DNA from 4 places in the Paenibacillus sp. FSL L8-0641 genome. Region 1 is predicted to be linked to each of the others. Evidence: a T-box and tRNA genes for the amino acid it is inferred to sense, from the RefSeq annotation. Region 1 holds a T-box; the other regions hold tRNA genes.
The links. A T-box is a leader RNA that pairs with one kind of tRNA and senses whether it is charged. The one in region 1 lies ahead of leuS (leucine--tRNA ligase), so its partner is inferred to be a tRNA-Leu.

Region 1 (5,276 bases):
ATACTGCGTTGCAGCAAGAGATTACGGAGTGGATGATCCTGAAATAAGGAATGCGATCCGCTGGCATACGTCAGGACGCGTAGGTATGAGTCTGCTGGACAAAGTCGTGTGTCTCGCTGATTACATCGAACCGGGACGGGATTTCCCCGGGGTTGAGCATATCCGTAAACAGGCAAAGAAAAGCTTGGAGCAGGGCCTTGTCGCTGGATTTGACTCCACAATTTCATTGTTGCTGGAGAAGAAAAAGGTTATTTTTCCACTGACAGTCTTGTCGCGCAATGACTTGATTCAACAACTAAAACAGAGAAAAACGGAGGTTCATGAATGACCCTAACTAATGAGCAATTAATGCAAACAGCGGTTGATGCCGCAAATGATAAAAAAGCAATGAATATTGTCGCACTGGATTTGCGGGGAATATCACTAGTAGCTGATTATTTTGTCATCTGCCACGGTAATTCGGATACACAGGTACAGGCGATTGCAACAGAAATTCGCAAACGCGCTCATGATGAAGGTGTAACTATCAAAGGAATCGAAGGAATGGATTCCGCCCGTTGGGTTCTAATGGATTTGGGGGATGTCGTAGTGCATGTCTTCCATCGCGACGAGCGCGAATATTACAACATTGAACGACTCTGGTCGGATGCTAAGGTTGTGGAAAAGGTATGAGTTTGATCGCCGGTACTTATGTCACCATTATGGTGGATCGTGAGGTATCTCCTTTCGGCTACTTTCTCACTGTTGGTGAGCAGGATGTGCTGCTGCACTATACGGAGCTGACACGTGAAATTGAAGTTGGTGAACGGTTGGAGGTATTTATTTTTCACGATACAGAGGACCGTTTGGCCGCAACCATGAAAAAGCCGTTCTTGTCGTTGGGCGAAATGGCTAAGCTTGAGGTGGCCGATGTGCACCCGCGTTTGGGTTGTTTCCTGGAGATGGGATTGGGTCGTCAGCTTTTGCTGCCAATTCGTGAGTTGCCAGAAAACCGAGATTTGCATCCTCGGGTGGGCGACTACGTGTATGCCATTATGGAGCATGACAAGCAAGGCAGATTGCGGGCTAAGCTGGCAGGGGAACAGGAACTGGCTCCGTTGTGCTTCCACGCCCCTGATTCGTGGCTGAATACGTGGGTGCAGGCGACTGTGTACAAGCCGCTTCAAATGGGTACATTCGTTCTGGTGGACGGAGGGGTGCTTGGTTTTGGCGCGATTGGGATGATTCACTCCTCAGAACGCAACCGGATGCTTCGCTTGGGCGAAGAGGTTAAGGTACGGGTCACGCTTGTTCGCGAAGACGGTCGGGTCAATCTGGCAATGTCGCCACGCAAGGAAGTGGGCCGTGATGAGGATGCGGATCGGTTGATTGCTTTTCTGAAAGAGCGTCCGGGCGGCGGCATGCCTTACTCCGATGCAACACCACCCGATATTATCAAGCAACGGTTTGGTATTAGTAAATCCGCCTTCAAGCGTGCGATGGGCAAGCTGATGAAGGAAGGAATGGTTACACAAAAGGAAAACTGGACCTACCTGGTGGAGAAAATGCCGAAACCGAAGGACGGGAATGGGGAATAAAAAATGGCTTCTTACCGGAAGTTTGCCTATGTGTATGATGAGCTGATGCAGGACATGCCGTACCCGGACTGGTTGCGCTTTGCACGGCAGGCTTGGGATCAGTACGGGATGCCGCATACGGTGGCCGAGCTGGGCTGCGGAACGGGTTCAATTACGATTCCCCTGGTTAATTCAGGGTTCGAAGTGGCTGGAATCGACTTATCCTCTGACATGCTGGCAGTAGCCCGTCGCAAAATGGAAACTACTCCACAGGGACAGCGATTGTTTCGTGAGGGAAGCGTTCGCTGGATACAGCAGGATATGAGAGAATGGATTTTACCCGAGCCTGTGGATTCTGTAATTTCTTTTTGCGATTGTCTGAATTACTTGTTGGAGGAAGAAGATATCATTTCTACTTTTCGCAGAACGCATGCTGGTCTGAAGCCTGGCGGAACCTTTTTGTTCGATGTGCATCATCCCCAGACGTTTTTACGTTATGATGAAGAGCAGCCTTTCGTACTGGACGAACGCTCTATCTCATATATCTGGACATGTGCGTTGGACACTCCCCGTTGTGAAATTGAGCATCATCTTAGTATCTTTGCGAAAGCAGAACATGAAGGACGCGATCTATACCAGCGTTTCGAGGAAATACATGTACAACGTGCCTATGACCCAGACTGGATGAAGGCAGAATTGTCCAAAGCGGGTTTTCGCGATGTGAAGGTATATGCGGATTTTGAATGGGTAGAAGCAGAAGATGACGCGGCGAGACTGTTTTATGTTGCTGTAAAATAGCAAAGATTCATTGAACGAATATGGGAAAAAAAGACGCTTTTCATGATGACATGAAGGGCGTCTTTTTGCACTTATATATTCACTTTATAGTTCAACTGAAGCTCATCACCCGGTACACCCCGAATGCCCCAGTTCTGTTTGGGTGTTTCAAATATAGTAATCTCAAGATCCTGTGGAGAAATACCCAAAAGATCGTTAATTCTTTGGAATAACAGGCTAATGAGTTGCTTCTTAGCTTCTATCGTTCTGCCTTCAAAGATACTGATTTCAATAATGGTGTACGCCTCAGAGCGACCATCGGCATATATAAAATCTTCCTGATCCATAGGAAAAAAACGATGAAACCTCTTGTCAGGAGGATATTTGAGCGCATCCATCACAGCAGAATGAATCACCTCTGAAAGTTGCTTTTTGATTGGATTTAGAGTCTCTTTTATTCCGTAAATTTTAATCTGTGCCATTTCTCAGCTCACCTTTCTTATCTCAACTCATCTCAATTTGAAGCGATTTAACTCGGAATTATTATAAAACATTCGTATGCATGTGTCATGAACAATTAGTATGGAGAGGGCTCTTAACACCAAAGGTAGTCCTTATTTGACTTTTTTCGCGGTTTTCAATATAATAGTGCCATTATTAACGGTTAAACAATCGCTGATGAGGAATAGTAGCTTTGTCTGGACATGTAGAGAGCCGGCGGGTGGTGCAAGCCGGTTGACAGCACAAAGTGAACTCGCCTCGGAGATATGCGTCCAACGCAGGAACGCCCTATACTGGTGCTTGTATCCTGTTATTAACCCGCATCGGATCACCTCCGTTATCAGGTGCAAAGGGAGTAGAACGCGAAGAACGCTTTCTGCTAACTAGGGTGGTACCACGGGAATATAACCTCTCGTCCCTAGCGCTGACACGCTACGGGATGCAGAGGTTTTTTTGTTGCATACCGTTTGAGGAGGAAAAGACAATGACAGACACACAGCCGAAGCACGGCTATCAACCGCAAAGTATTGAACCAAAATGGCAGAAATATTGGGATGAGAACAAGACGTTCCGCACCGGGGAAGAACCGGGCAAACCGAAGTTTTATGCTTTGGATATGTTTCCGTACCCATCTGGAGCCGGCCTGCATGTAGGCCACCCGGAGGGCTACACAGCTACGGATATTGTTTCACGTTATAAAAGAATGCGCGGCTACAACGTACTGCATCCGATGGGTTGGGACGCCTTCGGTCTGCCTGCGGAGCAGCATGCGCTGGATACAGGGGAGCACCCACGCGAAATTACGGTGAAAAACGTAAATAACTTCCGCCGTCAAATCAAATCGCTCGGCTTCTCCTACGACTGGGATCGTGAAATCAGCACGACGGATCCTGATTATTACAAATGGACACAATGGATCTTCATCCAGCTGTACAAGCGCGGCCTTGCATATGTAGCTGAAGTACCTGTGAACTGGTGCCCAGCGCTGGGAACGGTGCTGGCGAATGAAGAAGTTATTGACGGTAAGAGTGAGCGTGGCGGTCATCCGGTCGTCCGTAAACCAATGCGTCAATGGATGCTGAAAATTACGGAATACGCGGATCGTCTGCTGGATGATCTGGAGGAACTGGATTGGTCTGAGAGTATTAAGGATATGCAACGGAACTGGATCGGTAAGTCTACCGGGGCAGAGGTTCGTTTTCCGATTGAAGGCTATGACGAGCAACTCACAGTATTTACAACTCGCCCAGATACACTGTTCGGCGCAAGCTACTGTGTGCTGGCACCAGAGCAGGAATTGGTGGATATTATCACTACGCCTGAGCAAAAGGATGCTGTACAACAGTACCGTGAACAAGCTGCTCGTAAAAGCGATCTGGAGCGTACGGATCTGGCCAAGGATAAAACAGGCGTATTCACAGGAGCTTATGCAGTGAACCCAGTGAACGGCGAAAAGCTGCCGATCTGGATTGCTGACTATGTACTGGCAGGCTACGGAACTGGAGCGATTATGGCTGTACCTGCTCACGATACGCGTGACTGGGAATTTGCCAAGCAATTCGGATTGAATATCATTGAGGTTGTCCAAGGTGGAGATGTGGCTAATGAGCCATATACTGAGGATGGACCGCACGTGAATTCAGGCCCGCTGAATGGACTTACCAACGAGGAAGCGATTCCGAAGATGATTGAATGGCTGGAAGCCGAGGGCAAAGGACACGGCAAAGTCACCTACCGCCTGCGTGACTGGCTGTTCAGCCGTCAACGCTATTGGGGCGAGCCGATTCCGGTAATTCATCTGGAGGATGGAACGATCAAAACGGTTCCTGAGGACCAACTTCCGCTCGTACTGCCGGAGATGGACAATATTAAGCCTTCAGGTACAGGTGAATCCCCGCTGGCGAACGCAACAGATTGGGTGGAAACCATTGATCCTGAGACAGGTATGAAAGCACGTCGCGAGACGAATACAATGCCGCAATGGGCAGGAAGTTGCTGGTATTACCTGCGCTTTATTGATCCGAAAAATGACAAAGAGCTTGTATCCAAAGAGAAACAACGTGAATGGATGCCTGTTGATTTGTATATTGGCGGAGCTGAACATGCGGTTCTTCACTTGCTGTATGCCCGTTTCTGGCATAAGGTATTGTATGATATCGGCGTAGTGGAAACGAAAGAGCCTTTTTATAAGCTGGTCAACCAGGGTATGATTTTGGGTAACAACAATGAAAAAATGAGTAAATCACGCGGTAATGTCATTAATCCTGATGATATTGTCAATACGTTTGGCGCCGATACGCTGCGTATTTATGAGATGTTTATGGGGCCGCTGGAAGCGACCAAGCCATGGAATGAGAATGGGGTAGAGGGAGCACATCGTTTTCTGTCCCGCGTATGGCGCCTGTTTGTTTCCGAGGATGGTAGCCTGAACGATAAAATTAC
Region 2 (5,276 bases), 1.7 Mb from region 1:
CGTTGTGCCTGCTCAATACATCCCTCGTGCAGTCCCTTTTCCTTCATGACCTTAAACAGCAAAGAAATATACAATGGTACGACTGGAATAGCCGAACTGGATTGTGTAACCAAAGCTTTATTCACAGAAACGTAGGCTTTTCCATGATAACGTTCCAGTTGCTTTGTTAGAGTATGTGCTGTAGCTTCCAAATCATTTTTAGCTTGGCCAATGGTTCCTTTACGATAGATAGCCTCCGTAATTTCGGGACCAATATACGAGTAAGCCAGTGTGGTTACCCCTTCAGCCAGCAGATCAGCTTCTTCCAACGCTTTTAGCCACAAGGACCAATCTTCGCCACCCATTACCGTGATGGTGTTCTCAATTTCCTCCTGCGTAGCCGGTTCCAGCGTAATTTCTGATACGACACCTGTATTCGTATTCACTGTTTTATTAGAAAAAGACTGTCCGATAGGCTTGAGAACGGAATTAAAAGTTTCACCCGTATCGGGATGTGTCCGTCGCGGTGAAGCGACACTATACACAATCAGGTCTACCTTGCCCAGCTTTTCCTTTACCAGCTTCAATGTCTCCTGCTTAATTTCATGAGAAAAAGCATCTCCATTAATGCTTTCTGCTATGTAGCCAGCTGCTCTGGCCGCTCTTTCAAAGGCTACTGTATTATACCAGCCTGCTGAAGCCGTGCGCCCCTCTGATGCGGGACGTTCATAGGATACCCCTACGGTATCCGCTCCCAGCCCAAAGCTCGCAGCAATACGAGAAGCCAGCCCATATCCAGTAGATGCTCCGATCACAAGTACCTTTTTAGCTCCTTGTATTGATGTACTGTCTTTGATGTAGTTGATCTGACGATTAACATGAGCCGCACATCCTGCAGGATGTGCAGTCGTACATATGAAACCACGAATTTTCGGTTTAATAATCATTGTAAATGGTCCCCCTACTTTGGCATTCATTTAATATGGATGGAATGGTTGTCCAGTCATTACTATATAGCAAATCAGCTTGTGGCTCAACATATAACATAGTCTTGAAGGTAACCGTTCATATACTACGACAACAGACATCCCCGAACTACCGACTCTATGAAAAAAAAGAAAATCGCCGTAAACATCATAGTCTACAGCGCTCTTTCACTCCACTATTCATTTTGGCTCACTTTCTAGCAACATTACATCTTCTCCTTGCTGTTGTCTTTTTTTGATATTCGCTCTTCCCCAGGTACACATTAAATCAATTATTTCATTTGCTGTTATACCATATTCCGTTATATAATACTCCACTTTTGGAGGCATCCGATTATACACATGTCTGCCAATGATGCCATCCTTCTCAAGTTCACGGAGCTGCTGTATAAGAACCTTTTGAGAAACGCCTGGAATACTACGCTGTAATTCACTTGTCCTCTTTCTACCAGACATTAGTAAGCATATGATTAAGGATTTCCACTTACCTCCGATGATCTCAAGTGTTGCTTCTATGCCTAAATTATATTGTTTCATAGTACCACCTTTTCAACGCTAAAATAACAAAGTTTATCTAATCTATAATTGCATATCATCACTCTAAGTCCAATGCACACTTTCAAGTAACTATCTTACTTTATTGTGTGTATTTACTTTTTTTAAAGCATACAGAATAATAATAGAGCATCTACTAAGGCAAATATGTTACGTAAGAAAGGTGATTTATGATGAAGACTCTCGTGATTTTAGCACATCCGAATATTGAAGATTCCAGAGTAAATCAAAGATGGAAACAAGAATTACTTCAGTATACCAATGAAATTACAATTCATGAGATTTATAAAGAGTATCCAAACTGGAGCATTGATGTTTTGAGAGAGCAAAAGTTACTTGAAACACATAGTAATATCATATTTCAATTCCCTTTATATTGGTATAGTTACCCACCTTTATTAAAAAAGTGGTTTGATGATGTTTTTACTCACGGATGGGCTTATGGTTCACAAGGTGATAAGTTAAAACGAAAGAAGCTAGGGATAGCCATGTCCATTGGCGATAAAAAAGAAAATTACATACCTACTGGTTCCGTTTCTTTCACTGTTGATGAAGTTATAGCACCTTTTAAAGCAAGCGCAGTACATGTTGGCGCCATAACATTACCCTATTTCGCTGTCTTTGGAGCCTCGTTTCAAGCAAGTGACGAAGACATTAATCAGAGTGCAAAGGATTATATCAAATATATATTTCAGTATAAATAAAATAGTTATAATAGTACACGCATCTTACCCATATAAAAACAGGCTCTTGGTGGCATCCAGCCAATCCAAGAACCTGTAAATGTTAGGCATGATGCGGTCGAGAGGACTCGAACCTCCACGGGGGGTTAGCCCACACGGACCTGAACCGTGCGCGTCTGCCAATTCCGCCACGACCGCATATTATGTATTCACACCGATGTTTTTCAATCACGGTAATTTAGATTATATCTTCCATAGAACATAAAATCAAGCTATTTTTATCTTATATTTTCTATGAATCATTCCCGTAAATATAAGAAAATCACTGGATATCACAAACCAGATATGGTAAAATGGGTCCATCAGGAAAGGAGGTGCGTCAACATCAATAATCACATGTTGAGCGTATCCCTTACCCGGTCCGTTATTCTCTAATTTACAGAGTTGACGGAGGCGCGGGATACGGATCAAAGCTTTAATTAAGCGCCACGGGTAAAAAGACCGTCCTCGGACGGTCTTTTTTATTTCAACATCATCTATAAGATTACATACTGTACTGTGAAGAGGTGACACGATGTCGATTAGACCCGCAAATGTGGAAGAGCTCAACGAGTTGGCAGCCATCTGGCTAGATGCTTCCATAGAAGCCCATCATTTTATTGCTCCGCAATATTGGACATCTCAAGTTACCGAGATGGAAAACAGGTACCTTCCTCTCGCTCAAAACTACGTTATCATACAAGATGATCATAGCATTGGCGGCTTCGTTTCCATGTTGGATGGATACTTGGCGGCTCTGTTTATACGTGTTGATTCTCAAAGGAAAGGCTATGGCAAGCTGCTATTAGATTGGGTGAAGAAGCAGCATGACGAAATTCAATTAAAGGTGTATCAGTCAAACACGAAAGCATTTAACTTTTATACTAAAAATGGATTTACCGTTCAAGCAGAATCTGTGGATGCCGAAACTGACGAGAAAGAATTTGTAATGGTATGGACAAATCATGAACGATAATGAAGTACCTTTAGCTATATAGTCTTCTTATTTAACCCATAGACCTCGGTATATAAAATCTCTTTACACGGAGCAAAATCCTGTTCAGCCAACGCACCTGGATAGCTCATAATTTGAAGCCGCAGATCAGCCTGTCCTTCTCTTAAAGGGGGCTGTACATAGTCAAAATGGTTCAGATGAAACCCCAAACGTTCATAAAAACCAATTCTTCTCTGAGTCCATTCATCCACTGGTGGCTCAACTTCCAGCACTACCGGTTTACCGGACTGTAAAATAAACTTGCTCATAAGCTCTTTACCTAACCCGCCACCCCGTATAGCCGAATCTACGGCAATATGCTCTACAAACCGAAAATCTGTAAACTCCCAGCCCGCCAAAAAAGCTATTGTTTGCCCTTGTTCGTCTTTTTTGGTAAGTAAACGATAACACGGATGATGAAGAAGAGCCCTCTGTGACTCGAATGTCCTGCATTCCGTTTCAGGAAAAGAAGCCTCCATAATCGCATATACTTGAGAGAATTCAAGTTCATTCATTTATACTTTCAACTCCTCTAACGTTAACTTGTTGGTCTACTAATGTTATTTACATTACGGTCCTAACCCTTTAGACCTTGTTTAATTCCATAAGCGTCAGCAATATGTGTTCCAACAGCTCTGGAATGTCTTCCATCTGATCTTCGTTAATTTGTCTGGAAAATCGGAGTTCAATCCTGTTTTGGTATGTAGATGTCCTCTCTCCGTAAATCTGACTAAGCGTTTGTACCGGTCGAAGATCGGGCTTCCAAATTTCGGTCAGTATATTTTCAATCCGGTTGCATTGTGACTCAATTTCACGAATTTCCATGTAAAAACTCAGCAACAAGAGACATCCCGGAATTTGATCTTTGATTTCCAAAATTTCCGCAGCCAAGTTGTTTAAATCCGCCTTTAGTTGAACCTCTGCTGTCACACTCGGGTGTTCTCTCAGTCTGAATTGGACAACAAATTCACGTGACATCACGGACATTTCCAATCTGTCGATCCGCTGTGTAATGTCAATACGTGAATCCAAATTATCCAGATCATAAACTGCATTTTCCATGGCTACTTTTAAATTATCAAAAACGGTCGGGTCGAACATTTTTCTCACCCCCAGTTGTTGAGTATAACATAGCTTGTGTTACTCCTAAAATAGGATGCCCCTTTTCACAAAAGCATATTAAGACGGGATTTTATAGTATACAGTAAGTTGGCTAACTCTTAATTGATGTTTAGTTGATAAATTTGTAAAAACGCATAATTGTGACAAAAATATATATATTTTTGTTTATTGTTACATTTTTATTCCAATTCATTGGAATAAACTATATAATACTGGATGGGATTAGCAAATTCCATTGTATAAATCCCAAAATAAAAGAAGGGAAGAGATGATTAAATGAAAAAGGCAGTTTTTTCTACACTAGGTCTTGCACTTCTATTAAGCACATCCACCGCCGTTGCATCTGCTCAAGAAGCTCAAGAAGCAGTACCCGCATTACAAAAGGAATCTATCCAGCCTTCTAATTCTTGGTACGCCGACACAGAGCCTAATAACTGGTTTGATGAGATTACCAGTGAAATAACAGTAGGAGATGGAATCGATATCTATGGGAGCTTAGGAAGAAAAATCCCTGGAGGATATGCAGGCTATTATGACTTTGTCGATTATTATAAGTTTACAGCTTCTCAGTCTGGATTCTACGAATTTAATATTCAAGGAGAGATATATCCCAAAGCATGGATGAGGCTTAGTGTGGCTGACAGTAATGGAAGCGTGAAAAGAAGTGCAGAAGAACGTCAATACCGTTTAGGTTTAAATCTTAAAGCTGGAGAAACTTACTACTTGTTAGTAGAAGCAACTGATGCTGATGTTGGTCAATTGTTCGACTATAGAGTTTCTTCTACGATTAAATAAACTAAACAGCCAATGGAGCATATCAAAAACGTAATCCTTTTTACAGGGACTATGTTTTACATCTTTGAACACCTATTATCTTACGACAAATGTAGCTATATCGTCGTAGAAGAACTGACAGTT
Region 3 (5,276 bases), 2.1 Mb from region 1:
GATTCAAGCTGTTCTCGAACAAATACACACTACCAATTTCTTTTTTTGGAAAATTCCATTTTCCCGCTTGCATGGTATTGATGCGGACAATGTGCTCCACACCCATTTTTTTGAGCTGTCGTTCCTCCTGGGCGCTATTCGTGAGAACTGCAAACGCCAATTTTTTAAAAATAAGCAATTTCACAAAACTTCTGCCCGCTTCATTCGGTGCAGTGACAATAATTAACCGACCTTCCATCAGTAGCTCCTCTCCCGGTATAAAAAGACAACAAAAAGAAGCCGAAGGAAAAAGGCTTTCCTCCGGCTTCTGACATATCCATGATAAAATAAACCATGGCTGCACACGGCGGTTTGTTGCCTCTCCCTGTACGCTTACGAGGTTAGCTGTCGGATTCGGACGTGAGAGTCGCCCTATTTCTGGCACTTGACCGGAAAATTCACCCCATGAGACACACGGCTTCCGAAGCCGTACAGTCTCGATTGGTTCCCCCGCTTTTGCAACTGCAAAATTCAGCGCTGTAGACATTTCGTTGTTGCTTCATTCAAGTTAATTTGAAATTACGTCTTGAATCATACACCCGCGCATGGAAGACTGTAAAGCTCAACTGCAGGGTTATAAATCGGCCTTTAGAGCATAGAAGATGAATAATAACGCTTACAATGCAACTATGCCTCTCACAGCTCCTTCAATCTCTGTTTTTCATCCTTTTTTGAAAATGACAAGCATGTCAATATTGGCGTAGGGTAAAGCGTTATTGGCCTTTTTTTGTAAAAAGAGAAGAAAATACGCTATATGTACCAGCTAAACACCGATTGAACCCACTTTTATAAGAAGAAACACCTTAATTCGCTCCATTTGCGGTGCGATTTACTGTTTTGAGCAAAATACGATTTTACAGCGCCTGAGGTCTTTATACAGCTTTTCCAGACTTGCAACCCTTCTTTGAATTGTCTACAATTTAATTGCTGGATATTGAATGAGGAGAGATGCTATGACCGTTTATGAATATGATGCGCAAACCCTGCAAGGGAAACAAATTCCGTTATCCACATTTGAAGGGAACGTTCTGCTTATCGTGAACACTGCCAGCAAATGTGGGTTAACCCCCCAATACAAAGCGCTACAAGAGCTATATGACCAGTATCATGAACAGGGGCTCGAAATTTTGGGATTTCCCAGCAACCAGTTTGCCAAACAAGAGCCAGGTTCCAGTGAGGAGATCTCCGAGTTTTGCCAGATCAAATATGGTGTCACCTTTCCGATGTTCGCCAAGACAGATGTCAATGGCGATCAAGCACCCCCCTTATTTCGCTACCTGACCCAAACAGCTCCGGGGGTATTAGGGTCCAAAGCGATCAAATGGAATTTTACTAAATTCTTAATTACAAGAGAAGGTAACGTATTTAAGCGCTATGCACCGCAAACTACTCCAGATAAGCTGGCGGGAGATATAGAGAAGCTTTTGCAGCAAAACTGACATTCTTCATTATCACAGTTAATAAACGACCTGTTGCAACCGTGGCTTCCGTGGCTAAAGAATATAACGAAAAATACTTAACAAAAAAAAGCATCCTTTCACGTAAACCGTGTCAGGATGCTTTTTTAACTAGGTCTTGCATATAATGCGGTCGAGAGGACTCGAACCTCCACGGGCGTACGCCCACTACCCCCTCAAGATAGCGTGTCTGCCATTCCACCACGACCGCAAATCATAATGTATTGAGGCAACAGATTTATTATACTCTCTCATCAACTATTTGTAAACAAAAATATTATAATTATTTTAACTTACATATATGAGCGATAATAATACCGTCCTGTATAAAGATAACCGCTTGCTGAACTATGCATTAATGTTGCCCCCTTACGGATTATCAGAACCACCTGGCACTTAACTAAGTAATTAATTTGACAAAATAACGTATTTACGATTGTAAAAACACGTATAAAAGTGTATCATAGTTTCAGATGGTTAATTCTAACATGTTTACTGATGATTATTATAACACACCAATTATTCCGTAAGAATCCGTAAGGGGCGATTTCTTTTGAACAACAAAATGCCTGTCACCTCCTTCGGGTGGGCCATCAAACAACGGCTTGTCGAACTTCGACTGGATCAGAAAACATTTTGTGAGACACACAATATTCCGCCTTCACGCTTGTCCAATCTGATTCACGGCACCCGCAAAGCACAAAGGTACAGAAAACAAGTTGCTGCAATTCTGAACATCGACGATAACGATTATAAGGAGGCATCGCCACTCTAAATCCAACAAGCATTCCAGTTACATACAGGTCATTCCATATCACCAAGAAACCAAATAAACCCGTAAAGCGAACTCCTCCAGTTCGTTTACGGGTTTTCAACCCAGACAATCTTTAGCCAAAAAATCATTCCGGCTTTGTTTTATCCTTCTCACTTTTTTGCTTACGATATTTCGCAAATTCAACATATTCTAAAATAAAATTCTGTTCTTCCGTCTCAAGATCTTCTGCCTGGCAATTCAGTGGCCCCATCACTCCAAAAAAATAAGCAGCCTTCTGCTCCTGAAGTACGCCTTCTCCCGGCTTAATCCCTTTCATTAACCAATCGAGCGATACATTAAAAAAGTCCGAAATCTGAATTAAATGAGTGGTACCCGGCGTTGTTTTCCCCCTTCTCCAATCACCGAGATTCCCTGAACTGATTTTAAGCTTTTCACAAAATGCCTTCTTGGTCATTCCCCGATCTTTAATCAAAGCTTCAATGCGCTGATAAATAGTTTGATCTCCCAAAATGTTTCCCCTCCGAAACAGTAACTTTTTCTGAAATAATTTTCATTTTTCAGCCTTACTCATTAGTAATCCCCATTAAATCCTAAGCAACCATTACCCCATAGTAGAATTGCGCTGGTTTTTCTCTTTACGAAAGCGGGTAAATTCAATATACTCAAGTATAAAATTTCTTTCCGCCTCACTAAGCGGTTCCCCCTGGCAATTCAGTTGCCCTGAAGCGTCAAAAAAATAAGGGTCTTGCGACTCCTTCAGCACCTCACCCTGTATATCTCGACCCAGCATAATCCAGTCCAGACTCGCATCAAAAAAAGAAGCGATTTCAATGAGTTTATTCGTGCCCGGCGTCGTTTTTCCTCTTTTCCAATCCCCGAAGTTCCCTGTACTAATGCCTAACTGCTGGCAGAACGCCTTTTTCGTCATTCCCCGTTCCTTGATGAGTTCCTCGATGCGATGGTAAATAGATTGCATAGAAGTTCCTTCCTCCCTAGCAGGCTCTCAAATAACGATATCATGTTCTCTGTTCCCATTTCAAAGATCACGTATGCTAAAATTACCGAATTATGTATGTTGGTTTCCATTATACCACAACACGCAACAAAAACCGCCTGTTTTCCGAAGAAAGGGCGGTCTTTAAGCCAGTCCACTTACGCCAATCACGTAGCAGAGTTGTCGATTTTAAGTAAAATATGCTTCAATTCATTCAAAGTTTCACTCAGATGCAATAAATCTTCTTCTGGCAGATACACCAGTCTTTCTTGAATTTTATTGGAGAAGGTATGAAATACCTGTTCACAAAAAGCATCGCCTTCCTGTGTAATCGCCACATTCACGACTCTGCGATCCGAATCACACGACTGGCGGTCAGCCAACCCATGCTCCACCAGTTTGTCCAGAAGAGGAGTCATGTTCGGACGTGAGACATTAAGCTGTTTGGATAAATCAGATACCGTAGACGAACGTACTTCACGCAGGAGCATTAGCACCTGAAAGTTATTAGGCGACAAGTGTAATGGGAAATCGAGCGGACCGTAGGTGAAAAATTTCTTCTTCACAATCGGAAACAAGCCCAAAATATTTTCTGATATATTTCCTAACAGTTGAGTGTCCATATTTTTCACCGTCACTTCATAAGTTTATACTTATCATTCTATAACATTATGGCGTTATATTATACTATGGAATCATTATTTCATCATAATCATTACTTTATTACATCATTACACAAATAAAAAAAGCCTCTACCGCGAGAGACTTTTCCGTTCATTCCATTGATGCGGTCGAGAGGACTCGAACCTCCACGAGCGTACGCTCACTACCCCCTCAAGATAGCGTGTCTGCCATTCCACCACGACCGCATAACAAAATATAAATGGTGAGCCATGAAGGACTCGAACCTTCGACACCCTGATTAAAAGTCAGGTGCTCTACCAACTGAGCTAATGGCTCATGCTGTTCATCCAAGCTGTCCGCCATTAGACCAGACCTCAGGAATTCCCCTTAAGCATGCAACATGTAGTCTATAAAGACAACAATGACCCGTAGGGGATTCGAACCCCTGTTACCTCCGTGAAAGGGAGGTGTCTTAACCCCTTGACCAACGGGCCTTATTATTATGCGCCAACTTGGCGACAAGAAAGAGTATATCAAATAGAATAACAAATGGCAATACTTATTTTTTAAATTTTAAAAAAAGCAGTTTTTATCATTACAAAATGCATGTCCACTTACATTAACTTATCTATAATCATCTAATCCCTGAAAAATCATGATAAATGATTGCAATATCACTTACATTTACTTATAATCACTTACGAGATACCGAAATCATTATATTTCAGAGGAGCTTTCTATGTATCAGGAAGAACGAATGTTAAAAATCGTTGATTACTTACAGCTTCATAAGCGTATTTCGGTGGATGATATTTGTGAAATTTTTAATGTTTCACGGGATACGGCCCGTCGAGACCTGGTAAAACTTGAGGAGCATCAAAAAATTATTCGCACCCGCGGCGGCGCCCTTCTCCCTAAACTGCATCACGATCCAATTGGAAATTATAACGAAAGACTACTTACTGTATCTGAGGAGAAACAAGTGATCGGACAATTGGCTGCCAACATGGTACGAGATAGGGATCGTATTATATTGGATTCCTCTACCACCGTACAGGCGTGTGCAGAAAGACTGAATGTGCAGGAATGTTCGGTTATCACCAATTCAATTAATCAGGCCGACGTACTATCTGGAAAAGACGGTGTCTCCATTCATCTGTTGGGAGGCCGCCTGCAAAAAGAGCACCGGTATGTATATGGCTCGTCCGTAATCGCCACTTTGTCTCACTATTTTGTAGACAAAGCTTTTATCGGGATTGGAGGCATATCATCCCACGGACTAAGCCTGATTCATGAAGAAGACGGTATGCTGAAGCATCAGATGATGAAACAGGCGGATCAGGTGATCATCCTTGCGGACCATTCGAAATTCGGAATTAATTTCCCG
Region 4 (5,276 bases), 240 kb from region 1:
GCGGTGTTGGTGCAGAATCAGGTGGATTGGCAGCAGCACACGCCATTCATAATGGTATGACGGCTGTTCCTTCGCTTCATAAAGCACAGCATGGTGAGAAAGTCACATTTGGTTTGTTAACCCAGCTAGTGCTGGAAAATGCACCGAAAGAAGAACTGGAAACCGTGATTAAACTGGTTAAGGATGTAGGTCTTCCATTGACACTTCGTGACTTGGGTGTAGAGGAATTTGTTGAGGCTGAATGGCGCCAAGTGGCTGAAGCTGCTTGTGCATCGAATGATACAATGGTCAACATGCCGTTCCCGGTTAGTCCTGCTGACGTGTACAATGCAATCATTGCAGCGAATGCAATAGCAGAATCCTATCAAGAATAGTTTCTTCCTAAATCACGAAAATGGGTTTGCAAAAACGGGTCTGTCACATCACTGGCAGACCCGTTTCGTGTACGTGCACTACATGAGAAACGAAAGAAGGATACCAGGGACTTATATCCTATCTTGTTCTGACCGATATACATGTAACAGGGAGATTAGGTTGGTTACACAGCAGGAGGAGATTTGATGTTGGTGCATGGTAAAACACGTAGGGGCAACTTGTACATCCATATGTCCAGCGGTTTTCACAAAATTGGAGATTATCGGGAAGAATACTCTGTAGCACCGGGTGATCGGCTGATGTCTAGACTGTCCAAGCGGATCTACACCATTGTATCCGTACATCTTGGAGAAGAGGCATATGCCGATATTGATCTAGAAGAGGTTATCAGGAATAGTTAGAGAACTTTATTTGGATTTTGGTATAAAAAAGCTTTCACTTTGCTTCTAGAGCGAAGTGAAAGCTTTTTTCTTTCAGTCCAGAGATTCATGAAGAAGGTCTCGTGTAATGATATTATTTTGGTTCATAAAATGTCTGATTGCTGCTTGTGAATTGGTTGCCGACAGTTCCTTACCCCATGTCATGGCATAGGCCCAGGCTGGCTGGTTCTGCAGCACCTTCGCACTCGGCAGAATATTACTTTCTCCGATTCCCATAGGCTTGCCCTGCGCAAGCTTTAGTAATTCGGTGTAGTAAGAGGATTTGTAATCATTGTTATAGATATCAGCTGCAAGAATATCTACCCGGTTAATACCTGGGAAGGAAAGATCATAAGGAGTGCTATATGCGTTTGGGGCATTGGGACTCCACACCCACAACAGGTTATCCAGATGATGGACATGAGTAAATCGATCATACATTAAATTCCACAACTTGGCGTAATTTTGCTTGTCTCCCCACCAAAACCAGTTGCCGTTCATTTCATGATAGGGCCTCCATAAAACAGGTACATCCGCGTCTCGTAAGGTCTTAAGGGACAGAGCCACCTCATCCAGATCGGCGATCAGTTGTTTATATTGCGGGGTACCTGGCGTGATGTAACGATTAAATTCAGCTTGAGTAATTTTTGCTTGTACGTTTTTCCACGTTTTGGGTTTGCCCGGTAGCGCCTGATGGAAGGTAACAGCTACGATTCCGCCGCCCCGACTCCATTGGATAGCACTATTCACAACATGCTGACGTTGCTCTCGTAGGGCCGTAAGAGACTGATTGGCTAATCCTCCAAACTCATAGCCGTGAAGCCCTGCGTATTGTCCGCTGATTTGTTGTAGCTTGTTATTTTGTTCATCCGGTGCCTCTAAGTAATCATGCTGCCCGGAAATTAGCATACCATCCGGTACATTAGATAGGTAGGCAAGTAATTGCTTGGCTTTGGCAGAGGCCTGAACATTAATTGGCGGGGCGGCATCGGCAACAATGAACGATTGCTGAGAGCCGCTGAAGAGTAAAACAAGCATTAGCAGTAGCACCCTCTGTAACCAAAAGCGTGTTGAGTGAGATTTCATGGCGCTCCTCCTTTGATGCATGGTAATGGGATTAGTATTTTTCTTTTTGCTTTCTAAGCTGTATATAGGCACCAATAATAATCACCAGCAGACTAATCATGGCCCATCCATTGAATTCCTGTGAGTGTATCCAGTTGTCCCATACAAGGAAGCCTAAAATTACAACGAGCAAACTCATTGTGAGATACATTTTGGTTTGTGCTGGACGTTGAGTGCGTTTCGAAATCCAATGTATGATGCCGAAAACGATGGCTGCCTGAAATAAAAATATACCCATTATCATTAAACTTGCTAAAAAGATTGGGGACATCGGTATCCTCCTCCTGGGTTTACAAACAGAATATGCAGGTTGTAAACGGAATGTGGATTCTTGGATGTGAATTTAATTGCAAGTTGAGTAAACAATTGAGCACTGGTTACGATCTTGAACAAGTTGACTAAATTATACCATAACTACCGTCCTGCAATGAAAGACGTCTAAATACCTACTCTACCTTGATTCGACATCAGACTTTATATTCAGCGAAATATTGACATAAGGGGGTACACTTCACATATATGAAGATGCAATCAGAAATATGTGGTAAGTATATACATAAAAGCAACGCGAAATCGACGGAAAAGTTTGGTATGATTAAAGTGGATTGAAAAGGAGGTACTCTTATGAATGAAGAAAACAGACCATTCTCTAGATCGGCAGATGCTGAAGGAGCAAAAGCGAACTTTGATGCCAATCAGCGGAAGCTTCACTCCGAGGGAGTGCCCAGCTTATGGCGTCAGGTCAGCAACCTGCTGATTCTGGTTGGTGTGATTGCATTGATTATCATTTTAGGTCGAGTGCTCTAATGAGATATCCAAAAAAATCAAAAAGAATTTGAAGAATTAGGGATGTGAAATGGTGCTAAAGGCAGCTTTACTTTTTATATTGGCTGGCATCGCTGAAATTGGAGGAGGATATTTGATTTGGCAGTGGCTGCGGGAAGGGAAGACATGGTATGTCGGACTTTGCGGCGGAGTAATTTTAGCTGTGTATGGAATTATTGCTACCTTTCAGGTATTTTCCTCCTTTGGGCGTGTATATGCAGCATATGGTGGTGTCTTTATTGTTCTTTCCATTGCATGGGGCTGGTGGATTGATAAAAAGACACCCGACTTGTACGATTTCATTGGTGGATTGATTTGTTTGGTCGGTATAGCTGTAATCCTGTTTCCGCGATCAGGGTGATAGGACGAAAAACCCTTTTTTATTTTTAAAAACATGACTATAGGTCTACAAAAACAAGCTTCATATTCCGAAATAGAACTTAAGGAGGGGGTTCTATGAACTGGAATCAAATGAAGCTTAAATTGAAATTTGGCAGTACCATGCCAAAGAATGAAGGTAATTTCTCTTTTGGTATCATGTGTGGACTCTTAATCAGCATCGTGCTGTGGATCTCGATCATTGGCTGGATCATGCTGATCTTTAAGTGATTTTACGAAATCGCTTTACATATCAAAACAAATGCATTAAGGGCTACTTTAAACCTATGTCCTATTACCCATGCTTTATTTTGTGAAATCGTTACGTAACTTGTCTATCCCGCGACCTATGGCTTCATCGATCATATCAGTAGCAGCAGGTGTATCTGCATCGGTGTCAGGAATGCGATTAAATCCTGGCTCGCGCTTGTCCAGGGATTGTTTATGTTCAATTTGATCGTCAGTACGATTCTTTTCAGAGTTATTATCTCTCATAGCACATCACAGCTCCTTTTATTAGGTACATTCAGCTTCTATACTTTACATAAACGTTTGTACTCCAGACTAAACGTTGATAAAAATAAAACCGGGGGGAGTAAATCCCGCCCGGCACTTCCCAAACAACTAGCGATGCTCAATCAGATCAATCGCTCCCAGAACAACATGAGCCAGTCCGAAACCGAGAATGCCTGTAGCTGCAAGTTTGTACTTACTGCTCAGCAACACAGCGCCTGAAGCCGATACTACCGTTCCAAGAACAGCTGGAATCATACCTTCACGCATTCGTAACACCCCTTCTGGTAGTTTGGAAAGACGTTTATTAGTGTAATTCAAATGTGCATAAGTTATACAAAAAGAAAATTTTATTATTTTTTTTAAAAAAACACTTTACAATCCGATGAAATTATCGTATTATATGTTGGTGCCCGGTTGAACGACATTTACATAGCGAGAACACTTCTGTGTTTCTCAGATACTTGTAAGACAAGTAAGTGTAAAGAGTAACGTTCCTAAGATTATGCCGGGGTGGCGGAATTGGCAGACGCACAGGACTTAAAATCCTGCGGTAGGTGACTACCGTACCGGTTCGATCCCGGTCCTCGGCACTATCGTTTTTCTTTTGGATCCCTTGATTATCAAGGGGTTTTTTATTTTTTAGTGATTGAAATCCTCGCTTCCATATCACAGGATCACAGGGAGTGAGCGCCTTTTTCGCTCCTGGGGACGGATTGGGGACGAACTTTTGGATCGAAGACATCTAGGTGTGCTGTTGTTTTACGACTAAGCTTCTTGGTGATGTGAGCATAGGTATCTGAAGACACCTGAGATGTGGAATGTCGTATCGATGTTGAATCTCCTTGATAGATGCTCCCTAGCCAAGCAAATACGTTGCATTTGTATGGCGGAGATCATGAAGTGATACATTACGGAAGCTGTGCCGCTCACACCAGTTTTTCCACTGCTGGGACGGCGTTGTATGGTAATAGGGTTTCCCTGTACCTGAATGAAAAACAAAGTTACGATCCCCGCCTTTCCATGTCCCATTTGCCTTTGTCTCAAACCTTAATTTCCGCATGCTTTTAACATGGACGGCCAGTTCCTCCATGTACCATTGTGGCATATCTACATAATCGTTAGATGCTTCATTCTTGGTAACTGTAATGTCCGCCTGGCCATTTTTGGTGCTGTCAACCGAATACTGGATTTTGTCACCAACGACTATGGACGGGGGACGAAACGAAACAAGAAAAGTGAAAATGGACTCAGGATGCCAGAAGTAAATTAGACCGTAAGGGCTTAAGCCTTTGCGGTCTTTATTGTAGGTGTCTAAAGTTCTAGACTGAAAAATAAAGTAATAGTCTGAATGAGAAATTATCTAAGATCAATACATTGGTCTCCTCATCAAGATACCAACCAGGTGTTTATCGTGCTCGAAGAAGAGATGTTCATTGATTTCCGCGATAGCCAAGTAAAGATTTCCCAAGATGTTGTTTATTGTACCAAGGGTGTCGAACACAAAACTTTCGCTAACCAGGAGTATCATATCATGTTAGTAGAGCCCAGGGGCGTAGTAAACACTGGCGAGACTGAGTCAGAATTAACAGCAGTCAATGATATTTGGATCTAATGCATTTAGCTTCAGTTCGATTACAT

Region 2: it encodes a tRNA-Leu, which carries the amino acid that the T-box ahead of leuS (leucine--tRNA ligase) is inferred to sense. The anticodon was not compared.
Region 3: it encodes a tRNA-Leu, which carries the amino acid that the T-box ahead of leuS (leucine--tRNA ligase) is inferred to sense. The anticodon was not compared.
Region 4: it encodes a tRNA-Leu, which carries the amino acid that the T-box ahead of leuS (leucine--tRNA ligase) is inferred to sense. The anticodon was not compared.

The regions. Positions count from the first base shown of each region.
Region 1 is NZ_JBBOUW010000001.1:3,636,127-3,641,402, reverse strand. It holds gene yqeK (bis(5'-nucleosyl)-tetraphosphatase (symmetrical) YqeK) at 1-328, shown strand, start outside; gene rsfS (ribosome silencing factor) at 325-672, shown strand; gene MKY16_RS16425 (CvfB family protein) at 669-1,577, shown strand; gene MKY16_RS16420 (class I SAM-dependent DNA methyltransferase) at 1,581-2,354, shown strand; gene MKY16_RS16415 (tautomerase family protein) at 2,426-2,815, opposite strand; T-box leader at 3,000-3,257, shown strand; gene leuS (leucine--tRNA ligase) at 3,319-5,276, shown strand, end outside.
Region 2 is NZ_JBBOUW010000001.1:1,938,668-1,943,943, reverse strand. It holds gene fabV (enoyl-ACP reductase FabV) at 1-926, opposite strand, end outside; gene MKY16_RS08795 (winged helix-turn-helix transcriptional regulator) at 1,146-1,502, opposite strand; gene MKY16_RS08790 (NAD(P)H-dependent oxidoreductase) at 1,694-2,224, shown strand; tRNA gene MKY16_RS08785 (tRNA-Leu) at 2,317-2,401, opposite strand; gene MKY16_RS08780 (N-acetyltransferase) at 2,778-3,218, shown strand; gene MKY16_RS08775 (GNAT family N-acetyltransferase) at 3,233-3,751, opposite strand; gene MKY16_RS08770 (hypothetical protein) at 3,822-4,337, opposite strand; gene MKY16_RS08765 (hypothetical protein) at 4,635-5,153, shown strand.
Region 3 is NZ_JBBOUW010000001.1:1,498,354-1,503,629, reverse strand. It holds gene MKY16_RS06790 (hypothetical protein) at 1-238, opposite strand, end outside; cyclic di-AMP (ydaO/yuaA leader) riboswitch at 354-526, opposite strand; gene MKY16_RS06785 (glutathione peroxidase) at 993-1,478, shown strand; tRNA gene MKY16_RS06780 (tRNA-Leu) at 1,625-1,707, opposite strand; gene MKY16_RS06775 (hypothetical protein) at 2,050-2,271, shown strand; gene MKY16_RS06770 (helix-turn-helix domain-containing protein) at 2,396-2,779, opposite strand; gene MKY16_RS06765 (helix-turn-helix domain-containing protein) at 2,873-3,247, opposite strand; gene MKY16_RS06760 (MarR family winged helix-turn-helix transcriptional regulator) at 3,433-3,888, opposite strand; tRNA gene MKY16_RS06755 (tRNA-Leu) at 4,052-4,134, opposite strand; tRNA gene MKY16_RS06750 (tRNA-Lys) at 4,150-4,225, opposite strand; tRNA gene MKY16_RS06745 (tRNA-Glu) at 4,312-4,383, opposite strand; gene MKY16_RS06740 (DeoR/GlpR family DNA-binding transcription regulator) at 4,629-5,276, shown strand, end outside.
Region 4 is NZ_JBBOUW010000001.1:3,400,419-3,405,694, reverse strand. It holds gene MKY16_RS15260 (glycerol dehydrogenase) at 1-374, shown strand, start outside; gene MKY16_RS15255 (hypothetical protein) at 561-776, shown strand; gene MKY16_RS15250 (glycosyl hydrolase) at 849-1,880, opposite strand; gene MKY16_RS15245 (hypothetical protein) at 1,912-2,190, opposite strand; gene MKY16_RS15240 (hypothetical protein) at 2,544-2,726, shown strand; gene MKY16_RS15235 (YnfA family protein) at 2,779-3,105, shown strand; gene MKY16_RS15230 (hypothetical protein) at 3,201-3,353, shown strand; gene MKY16_RS15225 (hypothetical protein) at 3,429-3,617, opposite strand; gene MKY16_RS15220 (hypothetical protein) at 3,747-3,905, opposite strand; tRNA gene MKY16_RS15215 (tRNA-Leu) at 4,143-4,228, shown strand; gene MKY16_RS15210 (hypothetical protein) at 4,495-4,743, opposite strand.